One region of the Paraburkholderia sp. J41 genome, then DNA from elsewhere that is predicted to be linked to it. Evidence: riboswitches for the same ligand, from Rfam matches in the RefSeq annotation. Region 1 holds a riboswitch; the other holds the start of a gene.
The links. Region 1 has a riboswitch for thiamine pyrophosphate ahead of thiC (phosphomethylpyrimidine synthase ThiC). Riboswitches for the same ligand answer to the same signal wherever they lie in the genome.
Positions count from the first base shown of each region.

Region 2: it holds a riboswitch for thiamine pyrophosphate, as region 1 does, so the genes downstream of both, U5805_RS24835 (FAD-dependent oxidoreductase) here and thiC (phosphomethylpyrimidine synthase ThiC) in region 1, are expected to answer to the same signal.

Region 1 covers NZ_CAJMZE010000036.1:47,064-54,559, reverse strand. The annotation lists gene U5805_RS26790 (ABC transporter ATP-binding protein) at 1-153, shown strand, start outside; gene U5805_RS26785 (phosphodiesterase) at 176-1,003, shown strand; gene U5805_RS26780 (MFS transporter) at 1,135-2,355, shown strand; gene U5805_RS26775 (ferritin-like domain-containing protein) at 2,390-2,926, opposite strand; gene U5805_RS26770 (entericidin A/B family lipoprotein) at 3,298-3,435, shown strand; gene U5805_RS26765 (EamA family transporter) at 3,678-4,592, opposite strand; gene U5805_RS26760 (GreA/GreB family elongation factor) at 5,500-5,907, shown strand; TPP riboswitch at 5,989-6,118, shown strand; gene thiC (phosphomethylpyrimidine synthase ThiC) at 6,217-7,496, shown strand, end outside.
Region 2 covers NZ_CAJMZE010000030.1:43,510-51,005, forward strand. The annotation lists gene thiE (thiamine phosphate synthase) at 1-515, opposite strand, end outside; gene U5805_RS24825 (thiazole synthase) at 512-1,330, opposite strand; gene thiS (sulfur carrier protein ThiS) at 1,550-1,747, opposite strand; gene U5805_RS24835 (FAD-dependent oxidoreductase) at 1,802-2,968, opposite strand; TPP riboswitch at 3,270-3,384, opposite strand; gene U5805_RS24840 (ABC transporter ATP-binding protein/permease) at 3,823-5,580, shown strand; gene U5805_RS24845 (SDR family NAD(P)-dependent oxidoreductase) at 5,577-6,368, shown strand; gene U5805_RS24850 (MFS transporter) at 6,886-7,496, shown strand, end outside.

The DNA of each region.
Region 1 (7,496 bases):
CAATCGACATTTCTTGGCGAGCGCACGCGCCTGACCATCGGCGGCGCCGCGCCCGACGCCCTTTTCGTCGATGTCGCGGGCCGCATCGAACTCGCGCGCGGCACGCCCGTCGGCATTTCGATCGCGCCGGAAGCGCTCATCGCGCTCGCGTAATTCTTACAAAGCGGAGATTTCCATGCTGCTCGTCCAGCTCAGCGACCTGCACATCAAGCCACCGGGCGCGCTCGCCTATCGCCGCGTCGACACGGCGGCCAGCCTCGCGCGCGCCATCGCCCGCGTGAACGCGCTCGCGCCCCGCCCCGACGCCGTGCTCGTCACCGGCGATCTTGTCGATCGCGGCACGGCCGAGGAATATCGGCATCTGAAAACGTTTCTCGACACGCTGGAAATCCCGTACTGGCTGCTGATCGGCAACCACGACGCGCGCGAGCCGCTGCGCGAGGTGTTCGCGGACCGGCCCGAGCTGCGCGAAGGCGGCGAATTCGTGCAGTACGCCGTCGATCTCGGCGCGCTGCGCGTGATCGCGCTCGACTCGATGCAGCCGGGCCAAAGCGCGGGCACGCTCTGCGAGGCGCGGCTCGCGTGGCTCGCGGACCAACTGGACGCCGCGCGCGGCAAACCCGTGATCGTCGCGCTCCATCATCCGCCGTTCGATTGCGGCATCGCGCACATGGACGCGATTCGCCTCGACCCGCGCGCCGCCGAACGGCTCGAGGCGCTGATCGCTCGCCATCCGAACGTGGAGCGCGTGCTGTGCGGCCACGTTCACCGGCCGATGTTCGTGCGCTTCGGCGGCACGATCGCTTCGGCCGCGCCCGCGCCCGCGCATCAGGTCACGCTCGATCTCGCGCCCGGCGCGCCTTCGACGTTCACGCTCGAACCGCCCGCGTACGCGATGCATCGCTACGACGCGCGCGGCGGCCTCGTCACGCACCACGGCTACGTGGACGCGTTCGACGGTCCCTACCCGTTTCACGATCCTTCGGGCGAATTGATCGCGTGAAGCGAGCGTCCGAAGCGCCGTGGGACGCCCGCGGCGCCGTCAGCGCGATTGCGCGCGCTCCGGTATGATCGGCACGCTCCAAGCCAGCCGACGCACCGTCGACGTATTTCGGGCTCCGCCCGCCTCGAACCATGTCCCACACCGATTCCGCAACCGCCGGCGAAAGCCGGTCGCTGCGCGGCCTGCTGCTCCTGCTCGCGACCATCGCGGGCGTGACGGTCGCGAACATCTATTTCAACCAGCCGCTGCTCGACGACTTTCGTCAGAGCTTTCCGTCCGGCGCCGCGTGGATCGGCGCCGTCCCGGCCGCCACGCAGCTCGGCTACGCGCTCGGCATGCTACTGCTCGCACCGCTCGGCGACCGCTACGACCGCCGCCGCATCATCCTGTTGCAGATCGCGCTCGTGTGCGTCGCGCTGCTCGTCGCGGCCACGGCGCCCACGCTCGTCGTGCTGATCGCCGCCAGCCTCGCCATCGGCGTGCTCGCCACCATCGCGCAGCAAGCCGTGCCGTTCGCCGCCGAACTCGCGCCGCCCGAAGGGCGCGGCCACGCGGTCGGCACGGTAATGAGCGGCCTGCTGCTCGGCATTCTGCTCGCGCGCACGGCGGCCGGTTTCATCGGCCAATACTTCGGCTGGCGCTCGGTGTTCGGCGCGTCGATCGTCGCGCTGCTCGTGCTCGCCGTGGTCATCGTCAAGAAACTGCCGAAAAGCCAGCCCACTTCGACGCTCGGCTACGGCAAGCTGATCGGCTCGATGTGGCATCTCGCGGTGGAATTGAAAGGCTTGCGCGAGGCGTCGGCCACGGGCGCGTGCCTCTTCGCGGCGTTCAGCCTGTTCTGGCCCGTGCTCACCTTTCTGCTCGCGGGCGAACCGTTTCATCTCGGGCCGCAGGCGGCGGGGCTGTTCGGCATCGTCGGCGCGGCGGGCGCATTGGCCGCGCCGTGGGCGGGACGTTCCGCCGACAAGCGCGGGCCGCGCGCCGTCATCACGCTTTCGCTCGCGCTGCTCGCGCTCGCGTTCGTGATCTTCGCCTTTTCGGGCAGGAGCATCGTGGGTCTGGTGATCGGCGTGATCGTGCTGGACGTGGGCGTGCAGGCCGCGCAGATTTCCAACCAGTCGCGCATTTACGCGTTGCGGCCCGAGGCGCGCAGCCGCGTGAATACCGTGTACATGGTCTGCTATTTCATCGGCGGCGCGACGGGCTCGGCCGTGGGCGCCGTGACGTGGCACGCGTTCGGCTGGGTGGGCGCGTGTCTCGCCGGGCTCGCGTTCACCGCGCTCGCGGGCTGGATTCACTATGCGACGCGCCCGCGCGAAGGCGCGGGCGCTCGGGCTTCGTCGGCGCAATAACGCGGCGCCGCAAGCGTGCCGGTTTTTACGCGAATTACTTGTCGAGCAGGTCGCTCATGTCGTCGGCGTGCTCCTCTTCCACCGCGAGAATTTCCTCGAAGATGCGGCGCGTGGTCGTGTCGCCGTCGCCGAGATACTGAATGATCGAGCGATAGCTCTCGATCGCGATGCGTTCGGCGATCAGATTCTCGCGGATCATGTCCTCGAGATTCTTGCCTTCCTTATACTCGGAATGCGAACGCTCGCTCAGGTTCGCGGGCGAGAAGTCGGGCTCGCCGCCAAGCTGCACGATGCGCGCGGCGAGCATGTCGGCGTGCTGCTGTTCTTCGTTCGCGTGCTCGAGAAACTCCTGCGCCACGGCTTCGGACTCGATGCCCTTCGCCATGAAATAGTGGCGCTTGTAGCGCAGCACGCACACGAGTTCCGTGGCAAGCGAATCGTTGAGCAACTTGAGCACGGTCTCGCGATCGGCGCCGTAGTTCTCCGTGACGGGACCATCCTCGAGATTGCGGCGAGCTTCCTCGCGTACGCGCTTGAGATCGAATTCATACGAGGCGTGGGTAGTCGACATCTCACTCTCCTTCGAACGTTAGTGCCTGTGTGGGGTGGATAGGCATGCTGGGGAATTCGCACACGCCGTCCGTCGCGAGCCGCTTTGCAGCCGGTTGCAATTCGGTTGCAATTCGGCCGCCGTCGACGGATCGAACGTGTCACGCTTGACGTGCAACGCATATGCAACGCTTGCACGTTTTCGCGTCGATTCCTGGGCAGGCGCGATGCCGCGACGGTGATTCGCCATGAGGCTGCTCCCCGCCACGCCGCGTCGCGCCGACATCCGCCTAGCGCAAACGCCGGACCCGGCCTTGCAGCTATCTGATTCCAACCTTTCAGGCACGCCCCGTGCGCAAGCAAGGGTTCCTAGACACCGTGGAGAACACGCTCATGAAACGCCTGATTGCCCTCTTTCTTGTTACCGCTTCGATCGCCGGCCTCTCGGCCTGCAATACGATTGCGGGCGCCGGCGAGGACGTTTCCGCTGGCGGCCACGCCGTCACGAACTCCGCCGAAAAGGCGAAGTAATCGGGCTCGAGACGGTGTTATCGCCGGCCCCCGAATGCGCGGCGTTGTAATGTGCGCATCGGGGATGAAAGCCGGCCAGATGTGAAAGGCGAAAAGCCACGCAAGCCACGCGAACGGCCGCGCCGCGAAGCAATTCGCGGCGCGGCCGGACGTATTTGCGAAGTGGGACGGATTTGCTGCGGAAGTGCGGCGGATTTGCGAACGCCTGTTACGCGATCGCGTTAAATCGTCACGCGATTCCCTCACGTCCGCCTGGTGCGCCGCCGGTCGTCGAAGGCAAACGACAGTCCGACGCTCCCCAGGATCAGCACGGTCGCGACGATGGTCGCCCGCGTGATCGGCTCGCCGAGAAATAGCGCGCCCAGCGCCACCGCCACGACCGGATTCACGTACATGCAACTGCTCGCCACGAGCGGGCTCGTGTGGCGAATCAGAAAGCCGTACGCGACATACGCGGCCATGGTGCCGATCAACATCAAGTAGAAGAACGCGGCCAGCGGCAGAAAATGCAGCTCGCCCATGCGTTCGCCGCTGATCCACGCGACCGCCGTGGAGATCGCGCCGCCCAGGCCAATCTGCAATGCCGTGGCGATGAAGAGATCCTTCGGCAACGCGAGGCGTCCCGCGAGATGCGCGCCGACAGCCCAGAACAGCGCGCCGCACAGTATGGCGAGACAGCCGCCCGGCGTGCCCGACGCGCCGCCGCCCCGGCTCAGAATTGCAATGCCCACGAGCCCGAGCGCGATCGCGCCCCACTCCGCCTTCGCCACGCGCCGCCCGGAAAGCGCGGCGATCATCGTGGCGAACAGCGGCACGGTGGCCACCATGACAGCGGCCGTGCCGGTGCCGACCGTGCGCATGCCATAGGCGAGCATGCCGCTCGACAGACCCACGAGCATCGTGCCGACCACGCCCGCGTTGCGCACTTCGACGAGCGCGGGCATGACGGGCCGGCGGCGCAGCGCGAACACGAACAGGCCAATGCCCGCGAGCAGATTACGCAAGCCCGAAAGCAGGAGCGGCGGAAACGATTCGAGCGCGACGTGGACGGCAAGGTAGGTCGATCCCCACACGAAATACACCACGCCGAGCGCCAGCGCGACCTGGCCGCCGCGCGATTGCGGCAAACGCGCCGAGCGCGCGAGATGCCAGAGCATCGCCCCGGCTTGCAGCGCGCCGGCGGCGAAACGTGTGGCCAACCGGCGCGACCTGACGCGAAACGACGCCGTCATGACGCGGCACCCAGGGGAATCACGAAGGGAACGGAGCGCGGGCGTCCCGGCGAGAACGCGGCGGGACGAGTAAAGCTCGACGGCATGGTGCGGGAGCGAGAAGTACGCGGAAAACCGGATGAACCGAAGCAAACAAAATAAACGACGCGCACGCCGCACGGTCTAATAACGACATTGCCGCGCGCGAGCGCCACGCATTATGCAGCATCGCCCGGCGTTGCGGACGCTTTCATCCGCCTTTATGCGCGGCGGTTGCCAGCACGTAAAGCGGGACTATTTTTGAGAAATTTGCGCGGCCGTGTCATCGCGCATGCGGGGATCGTCGAAAGAAGCTTGAGGCGAGCGAAAAGCCCTGGTGGGATCAGGCGTCCGTCTTGCGCTGCCTGAGTTGGATCGTGCTAGGATCGTTCGTTCTTTCGCCTGGCTTTCACGCTTGATTTCCCCCTAAAACCCGACTTCAAGACCACGTAACAATCGCTCTCATGCCGCAGTCCGCTTCTTGCCGCTCGCTTGCCACCTCGCCGCGCTTCACGCGCGGCGTGCCGGCGCGCGCGCAAGACCGCGCCAACGGCATGAGGCCCGCGCGGGCGGGCAACGCCGGGCGACACCGCATCGCGCCGCCGGCGCCGCTCGCCCTGGCGGACCTCATGGCCTTCGCGACCCAGACGTCGCCGCACGTTCCTCACGCACCGCTTCACGCCGCCCGGCGTCCGCGCTGAACCGCCTCCCTCGCCGCACCGGAGCCGTTCGGTCGGGCGCCGGGCCGATCCCACACGTCCGCTGTTTCATCGCCTCTGCTTACGCCTTATCCGTCGCCGGAAGGAGAATCGTCATGTCATCCCGAAAAATGCGCTACCTCACCGAACTCGATCTTGCACGCCTCGAAAAGAGCGCGGCCGAACCCGGCGCCGCCGCCGCGCGCCAGGCGATGCTCGACGAGTTTCTCGAACGCGCCGAGATCGTCGAGCCGCGCAACGTGGCCGCGAACATCGTCACGATGAATTCGCAAGTCACGCTCGCGAACGACCGCGGCGAAGCGCTCACCTACACCGTCGTCTATCCGCAGGGCGCGAACGTCGAAGAAGGACGCCTCAACGTGTTTTCGCCGGCGGGCCTCGCCCTGCTCGGCGCGAAGCGCGGCGACACGGTGCGCTTCACGACGCCGGGCGGCGCCGTGGAAACGCTCAAGATCGAGCGCATTCTGTTCCAGCCCGAAGCCGCCGACGACTTCTCGCTGTAAGACGGCGCCCGCGAGGCGCCTGGCACATTTCGCGCGCGCCGGCACTTGCCAGATCGTCGCAGCGCGGTGTATCGTTTGGCCTTGCTTACGCGGGGGTCCTGCGTCATGCGCCGCATCGAACGAAAGTCGTGCAGCGTATCGCGCGGGTGAGAAATACCCTTTGAACCTGATCTGGATAATGCCAGCGCAGGGAAGCGTCCGGACTTCGCACCTCATTCGCGCCTCATCCTTCAAAGCGAAGTCCGTCCACGTTCCGTCTCGTCTCCTGCTAAGCGTCGTTCCCACAATGCTTTGCATGGAGAGACCGGCATGAACGCCAATCCCAAATTCATTTCCGCCACCGCGCACGTCGACGAAGCCGCCATCGCGCCGCTGCCCAATTCGCGCAAGGTCTACGTGACGGGCTCGCGGCCCGACATCCGCGTGCCGATGCGCGAAATCACCCAGGCGGACACGCCCACGGCGTTCGGCGGCGAGAGGAATCCGCCGATCTACGTCTACGACACCTCCGGCCCGTACACCGCCCCCGAAGCGAAGATCGACATTCGCGCGGGTCTGCCCGCGCTGCGTCAGGCGTGGATCGAGCAGCGCGGCGACACCGAAGCGCTGCCGGGCCTCTCCTCCGATTACGGCCGCGAGCGCGCCGCCGATCCGGCCACCGCCGAGCTGCGCTTTCCGGGCCTGCATCGCACGCCGCGCCGCGCGAAAGGCGGCAAGAACGTCACGCAGATGCACTACGCGCGCCAGGGCATCGTCACGCCCGAGATGGAATACATTGCGATTCGCGAGAACCAGCGCCGCGCGGAATACCTCGAAAGCCTCAAGTCGAGCGGCCCCAACGGCGAAAAGCTCGCCAAGATGATGGGCCGCCAGCACGCCGGTCAGGCGTTCGGCGCGGCGGCGTTCGGCAAGGACGCGCTCAAGGAAATCACGCCCGAGTTCGTGCGCGAGGAAGTCGCGCGCGGCCGCGCGATCATTCCCGCGAACATCAATCACCCGGAGAGCGAGCCGATGATCATCGGTCGCAACTTCCTCGTGAAGATCAACGCGAACATCGGCAATTCGGCGGTGACGTCCTCCATCGGCGAGGAAGTCGACAAGATGACGTGGGCGATCCGCTGGGGCGGCGACACGGTGATGGATCTGTCGACCGGCAAGCACATTCACGAAACGCGCGAGTGGATCGTCCGCAACTCGCCGGTGCCGATCGGCACGGTGCCCATTTATCAGGCGCTCGAAAAGGTCAACGGCAAGGCCGAGGACCTCACGTGGGAAATCTTCCGCGACACGCTCATCGAGCAGGCCGAGCAAGGCGTCGATTACTTCACGATCCACGCGGGCGTGCGGCTGCAATACGTGCCGCTCACGGCCAACCGCATGACGGGCATCGTCTCGCGCGGCGGGTCGATCATGGCGAAGTGGTGCCTCGCCCATCACAAGGAATCCTTCATTTACGAGCATTTCGAAGACATCTGCGAAATCATGAAGGAATACGACGTGAGCTTCTCGCTGGGCGACGGCCTGCGTCCCGGCTCGATCTACGACGCCAACGACGAAGCGCAACTGGGCGAACTCAAGACGCTCGGCGA
Region 2 (7,496 bases), on a different contig from region 1:
GCGAACGGCTGCGCGGGCGCGGCGGGCAAGACGGCCACGCGCGGAAAGCGCGCGATGTCGACGGGCCAGGCGTCTTGTTGCCGGTCGTCGCCGTCGCGCCAGGCGAGCGCGAGCACGAGCGCGTCGTGCGGGTCGAAGCCGCAGTCGAGGAACGCCGCCAGCGCGGGCATCCAGTCCTCGGCGAGTTCGCCTTCGAGCGCGTAGCGCTCGCCGCCCAGATGCAGCGTGACGCGCGCGGCCTTCGGGTCGGCGTGGTCGCCGTTCGCGAGCGCTTCGATCACGCCCGCGCCTTCCGTCATCCAGCGCGCGATGTGGGCGAGATGAGGCGCGGCGTCGGTGACGACGATGAGGTCGCCGCCGTTGGGCGCGTCGGGCGGCGTGAGGCAGATGCGCCAAGGCGCATGCGTGGGCGGCCAGTCGCCGAGTTTCGCGCGGATGCGCTCGGTCGCGGCGGTGAGTTCGTCGGCGGGCGGCCAGAACAGTTCGCGGTTTTTCAGTTGCAAGGTGCCGGTCATTGCTTGTCTCCATCCTGGTGCCAGAACGGCATGCCGACGACGGGCGTGCTCGCCACCGCCGCCTCGCGCTCGGCCATCGGCCCCGCGAGCCAGGCAGCGCGGCCGGCCTCCACGCCCAGCGCGAACGCGCGCGCCATCGCCTCGGGATGCGTCGCCTGCGCGACCGCCGTGTTGAGCAGCACGCCGTCGAAGCCCCACTCCATCACCTGCGCCGCGTGCGACGGCAGGCCGAGACCCGCGTCGACGATGAGCGGCACGTCGGGCAAACGCTCGCGCAGCACGCGCAGGCCGTAGGGATTGATCACGCCCTTGCCGGTGCCGATGGGTGCGCCCCACGGCATCAGCGCTTCGCAGCCCGCGTCGAGCAGACGGCGGCCGATCACGAGGTCTTCCGTGCAATACGGCAGCACCTTGAAGCCGTCCTTCACGAGCCGCGCAGCCGCTTCGATGAGGCCGACCGGATCGGGTTGCAGCGTGTAGTCGTCGCCGATCAGTTCGAGCTTGATCCAGTCGGTTTCGAAGACTTCGCGCGCCATGTGCGCCGTCGTCACCGCCTCGTTGACGGTGAGGCAGCCCGCCGTGTTCGGCAGGAGCGGCACGCCGTGACGCTTGAGCAGATCGAAAAAGCCGGCGCCCGCCGTGCCTTCGTTCATCTGGCGGCGCAGCGCGACGGTGATCATGCCGGGGCGCGCGGCGGCCATCGAATCGGCGAGCGATTGCAGCGACGGATAGCGCGACGTGCCGAGCAGCACGCGGCTCGCGAAGGTTTCGCCGTAGAGCGTGAGCGCGTCGGCGGAAGTCGTGGGAGTGGTCATGACAGTGAATCCTGGTGTGACGTCTGGCATTGCGTGAGCGCTGGAATCGGCGGAAATCGGCTTGAATTCGTGTGGATTCGCGTGATCGGCTCGAATCCGAATAAATCCGCGTGATCGGCTCGAATCCGCGAAATCGCCGTTAATCCGCGAAATCCGCACCAATCCGCGCGCATCGGCCTGGTTCGCGCGAAGCCGCGCAAGGCCGCGGCCGAACGGCGTTCAACCGCCCGCGACCGGGCTTACGACGTCGAGGCGGTCGCCGGCCTTCAACGCGCGCGCGCCATGCTGCGCGCGCGCCACGAAATCGCCGTTCACGGCGACGGCGAAAGGCGGACGCGCGCCGTAGGCGGCGAGCGCGTCGGCGACGGTCGCGTCGTCGGGCAGCGTGAGCGGCTTCTGGTTGATCTGGATGTCCATATGAATGTCGTTGGCTACTGACTGAGGATTGCTTCCCGAACTCGCGCGCAAGCCTCAAGCCGGCTCGTGCGCGCCCTGCGCATGCAGCATCTCGCCCCAGCGCGAGGCGCGGCGCCACGTTTCGAACGAATCGGCGTCGGTCACGCGCGCGTCGAACAGCGCTTGCGCGACGCGCACGGCTTCGTCGGCCACGGCGGGCGCGATCATGAAACCGTGGCGATACAGGCCGTTCAGGCGCAGCGTCGACTTGCCGTCCCAAAACAGCGCGGGACGATGATCGGGCAGCGTGGGACGGCATTGCGAATTGAGTTCGAGGATGCGCGCCTCGCCGAACGCCGGATGCACGGCGAACGCCGCGCTCAGCAATTCGAGCGCCGAGCGCACGCTCACGGGCGAGCGGTCCTCGCCCTCGATCTCGGTTGCGCCGATCACGTAGACGTCGTTTTCCTTCGGCGCCAGATAAAGCGGATAACGCGGATGCAGCAGGCGCACGGGCCGCGTGAGGCCGATGCCCGGCGCGTGTACGCGCGCGACTTCGCCGCGAATGCCGCGCAGGCCCGGCAACGCCGGCTTGGCGCCCAGGCCGCGGCAGTCGATCGTCACGCGCGCGCGCGGCAAATCGGTTTCGTCGACGCTCGTGTTCCAGTGCGTTTGCACACCGCGCTCGGCAAGCCCGGCCGCGAGCGCCGCCAGCGCCTGGCGATTGTCGAGTTGACCCTCGCCGTCGAGCAGCCAGCCGCGCGCGAAGCGTCCGGCGAGCGCCGGTTCGGCGGCGTCGATCTGCGCGCCCGCGAGCGCGACGAAGTTGGCGTCGGCCAGCTCGCGCGGCGCGTTCGCACGCACGCGGCGCTCGAACAGCGGCGCTTCGGTGCGGTCGGCGCTATGCCAGACGACGAGCGTGCCGTTGCGCTGGAAGAACACGGGCTCGGGCAGCTCGGCGAGAATACGCGGCCAGCTTTCGAGCGACGCCACGCCGAGTTCGGTGATGAGCAATTCGGCGACGGCGGCTTCGGCGAGCGGCGCGAGCATCGCGGCCGCGACCCACGCCGCGGCTTCGCTGCCTTCGGGGCCGCCGCGTTCGTACAGCGCGACGCGATGCCCCGCGCCCGCGAGACGCCACGCGACCAGACGGCCGCTGAGGCCGCCGCCGAGCACCGCGAAGTCGGGCGTGCCGCCGGCGCCGGCGCTGCTCGCGGCGCGATCGAAACGAGCGCCGCTCATGACGACGCTCCGTCACGCGACATCGGCGAAAACCGGAGCGATACGCATGCCGATACGCCGGCGCTGAACGCGAAAATGAGGGAACAAGCTGAAAAAGTGGCAGTCATCGGTTCCTTTCCATATGGGGACAACAACGTACCCAAGGACGAAACCGGCTTGCAAGGCCGACCGTGGAAGCCGTGCCGGCGCGCGAAACCCGCGAGGAAAAGCCGCGGATCGAAGCGCCGGGCTGACCGCCCGGTGGGAAAGCCGGCGCTCGCGCGAGCGCCTCATGCAACGGCGCGCAGCGAGAAATACCGGCCAAGACTTTCTGGAAACTTCCCGCGCCGGTATTACCCGGATCGGGTGCGAAGGGTCTCTCTCAGCCTCACTCGCGGCATGCCCGGCATACCGGTGAAGCACCCCTGTTTCGTCATCGGCCATTAGACCACAAAACGCGCGGCGCCCGCAAACCTCGGCGGCGCGGCGCGCGGGCTCTGGCACAATCGCCGGGAACCTCGGTTTCGGGCGGCTTTTCGCCGGCGCGGGCGGCTTTGGCCGCGCCTTCGCGCGCGTTCCGCGTCGATTCGGCGCGTGTCGCGCGCGCAGTGAGACAATGAGCGCCGAACCGCGACGCTCGCGGGACGGCCGCCGCGCGCTTTCGCTTCATCGCGCACGGCGCCGCGCGAGGCCGCCGACGCGGGTCGTCCGCAACCGGCTGTCCGCAACCGGCTGTCCGCAACCGGCCGTCCGAAACCGGCCGTACGCAGCCGGCCGTACGCCGGTCGTCCGCGCCGTTGCGGTTAAGACTCCTTTAAGCGGCCGGCGACAGAATCGCTGCAAAAAATCGCCGCCGGTCCACCATCAGGATGCACATGACCAACCAATCTTCCCGCGCCACGCCCGATCAGAACGAGCACCAGAAGATCACCGCGTGGAGCCTGATCAAACCCTACTGGGTGTCCGAGGAACGCTGGATCGCGTGGAGCCTGCTCGTCGCGATCATCGTGATGAACCTGCTCGTCGTGTACATCAACGTGCGGCTCAATAGCTGGAACGCCGACTTCTACAACGCGCTGCAAAACAAGGACGTCAAGCAGTTCCCGCATCTGCTGATGATTTTCACGGGGCTCGCGTTCGGCTTCATCATTCTCGCGGTGTACGGCCGCTATCTGCGTCAGATGCTCGGCTTTCGCTGGCGCCAGTGGCTCACCACGCGCTTTCTGAACGAATGGCTCGGCAAGGGCGCGTTCTACCGCATCGAGCGCGACCATCTCGCCGACAACCCCGACCAGCGGATCAGCGACGACCTCCAGTCGTTCGCGACCACCACGCTTTCGCTCACGCTCGACCTGCTTTCCACGGTCGTCACGCTCATCTCGTTCGTGACGATTCTCTGGACGCTCGCGGGCGCGCTCACCGTCACGCTGGGCGGCACGCCCATCGCCATTCCGGGCTACATGGTCTGGGCCGCCGCGCTCTACGCCGTGTTCGGCTCGCTCGTGATCCAGAAGGTCGGCCACCCGCTCGTGTCGATCAATTACCAGCAGCAGAAAGTGGAGGCCGATTTCCGTTTCGGCCTGATCCGCCTGCGCGAAAACGCCGAGCAGATCGCGTTCTACGACGGCATGGACACCGAGCGCAACAACACGCAAGGCCTCTTCCAGCACATCCGCGACAACTGGTGGCGCGTGATGAAGTACACGAAGCGCCTTACGTTCGTGCTGAGCTTCTACGGCCAGATCGCCATCATTTTCCCGCTCGTGGTGGCCGCGCCGCGCTACTTCGCGGGCGCGTTCACGTTCGGCGTGCTGATGCAGATTTCGCAGGCGTTCGGCACGGTGAGCGATTCGTTCTCGTGGTTCATCAACAGTTACGCCACGCTGGTCGAATGGCGCGCCACGGTGAATCGTCTGCGCGAATTCGTGCGCGTCGTGCATTCGCCGCGCCTGAAGGAAAGCGTCTCGCCGGCCACCGAGCACGGCGGCATCAACCTGCATTACGTCGACGGCAACGAACTCGCCACCGACCGCCTGAAGCTCGCGCTGCCCAACGGCACGCCGCTTTCCACCGTGCGCGACATCGCCATCAAGCCGGGTTCGCGCTGGCTCGTGCGAGGCCCTTCGGGCGCGGGCAAGAGCACGCTGATGCGCGCGCTCGCGGGGCTTTGGCCGTTCGGCGAAGGCTCGATCGACGCGCCCGTGGACGCGCGCATGATGTTCATTCCGCAGCAGAGCTATCTGCCGATCGGCACGCTCAAGGCCGCGCTCACCTACCCGTCGGCCGCCGAAACCTATAGCGACGACGAATGCCGCGAAGCGCTGCGCGCCTGCCGCCTGGAGGATTACGCCGATCGCCTGAACGAGTCGGGCCACTGGACCCGCGTGCTTTCGCCGGGCGAGCAGCAACGCCTCGCGGGCGCGCGCGTGCTGCTGCACAAGCCCGACTATCTGTTCCTCGACGAAGCCACCAGCGCGCTCGACGCCGACAACGAAGGCCGCCTCTACAAGCTGTTCGTCGAACGTCTGCCGAAGGCGGCCATCGTGAGCGTCGCGCATCGCGAGTCGCTTGCGGCCTATCACCACGAAACGCTCGAAATCGAGCGCACGCCCGAGGAGCGCGTCGCGGCATGACCGGCGCCGATCGCGTCGCGCGGCATGGCGTGCCGCGCGTCGTTCTCATCACGGGCGCGGGTTCGGGCATCGGCGCCGCGCTCGCGCGCCGGCTCGCCTCAACCGGCGTCGCGCTGATGCTGCACGCGCGCGGCGCGGACGCGGCGGCGCGCGCACGGCTCGAAGCGGTCGCCGCGCAGTGCGCCGGCCAAGGCGCGGCGTGCGCCACGTTCTGCGCCGATCTCGCCGAACCCGGTGCGGCCGCCGCGCTCGTCGATGCCGCGCTGGCGCGCTTCGGCGCGCTCGATCAGCTCGTCGCCAACGCGGGCCACGCGCAGCGCCAGACGCTCGCCGCACTCGACGCGCATTCGCTCGCGCACGCGTTTTCGGCCATGCCCGCCGCCTTCGCCGCGCTCGTGCAGCACGCGCGGCCCGCGCTCGAACGCTCGGCGTGCGCTCGCGTGGTCGCACTCAGCTCGTTCGTCGCGCACCGTTATCGCGCCGACGCGCCGTTCGCCGCCACCGCCGCCGCGAAGGCCGCGCTCGAATCGCTCGCGAAAACCGCCGCCGCCGAACTCGCGCCGCTCGGCATCACCGTGAACTGCGTCGCGCCCGGCTACACGCGCAAGGACGCGGGCCCGACGCCGGAAAACGCGCCCGCCTGGGAACGCGCCGCCGTGGCCACGCCGCTCGGCCGCGTAGCCGATCCCGCCGATATCGCCGAGCTGATCGCCTTTTTGCTCTCCCACGCCGCGCGCCACATTACCGGCCAGGTGATTCATGTGGACGGCGGCCTGACGCTGGGCTGATTGTGCGTCGGGTTTGCGCCGGTCAGCCTCGCTGATTCATGCGCATTCCGGGCGCATTCCGGGCGCATTCCGGGCGCATTCCCGCGCGCGTTTCATTCGCTCGCTATCGAATCAAGCCCGGAATCGGGCCGAAGCATCGGGCCGAAGCATCGGGCCAGGAATCAAGCGAGGCATCAAACCGAATCCAGCCCGGCCCGGCAGCGCCGACAAGACCGCCAACAAGACCGCCGACAAGGCCGCAAACCGGCCGCGCCGCCGCCGCGCGCAAATTGTTCCCTCGCAAGGGCAGCGCCTCACGCCGTAAAATACCCCGCATCCGCGCAACGCAACGGGCAACAACCGGGCAACAACCGGGCAACAACCGGGCAACAACCGGGCAACAATCGGGCGAAACCGGAACGGCGCGCGCCCGGCGCGGCGCTTCACCGCCGCCGCCTGCTTCGTTTGCCCCGCTCGCGCGAGACGCCACTGCCGTTTCGGCGGATCGTGGCGCGCACAACAACAGGGGAGACACGCGATGAGCGCTTTTCAATGGTTCACCGAGTTGAACGGCCGCGAGCGGCGCACGCTCTACGCGGGCTTCGGCGGCTATGCCGTCGACGCGTTCGACTTCATGATCTACTCGTTCCTGATTCCCACGCTGATCGCCGGGTGGGGCATGACGAAAAGCGAAGCGGGCCTGATCGCCACGAGTTCGCTGATCTCGTCGGCGCTCGGCGGCTGGCTCGCGGGCATTCTCGCGGACCGCTACGGCCGCGTGCGCGTGTTGCAGTGGACCATCGCCACCTTCGCCGTCTTCACCTGCCTTTCCGGCTTCACGCATTCGTTCTGGCAACTGCTCGCCACGCGCACGCTGCAAGGCATCGGCTTCGGCGGCGAATGGTCGGTCGTCACGATCATGATGGCGGAGACGATCCGCTCGCCGCAGCATCGCGCCAAAGCCGTGGGCACCGTGCAAAGCAGCTGGTCGTTCGGCTGGGGCGCGGCGGCCGTTCTCTACTGGGCGTTCTTCGCGCTGCTGCCCGAGGAATATGCGTGGCGCGCGTGCTTCTGGATCGGCATCCTGCCTGCGCTGTGGATTCTCTACGTGCGCCGCAACGTGAGCGATCCCGAGGTGTTTCTCGCCAC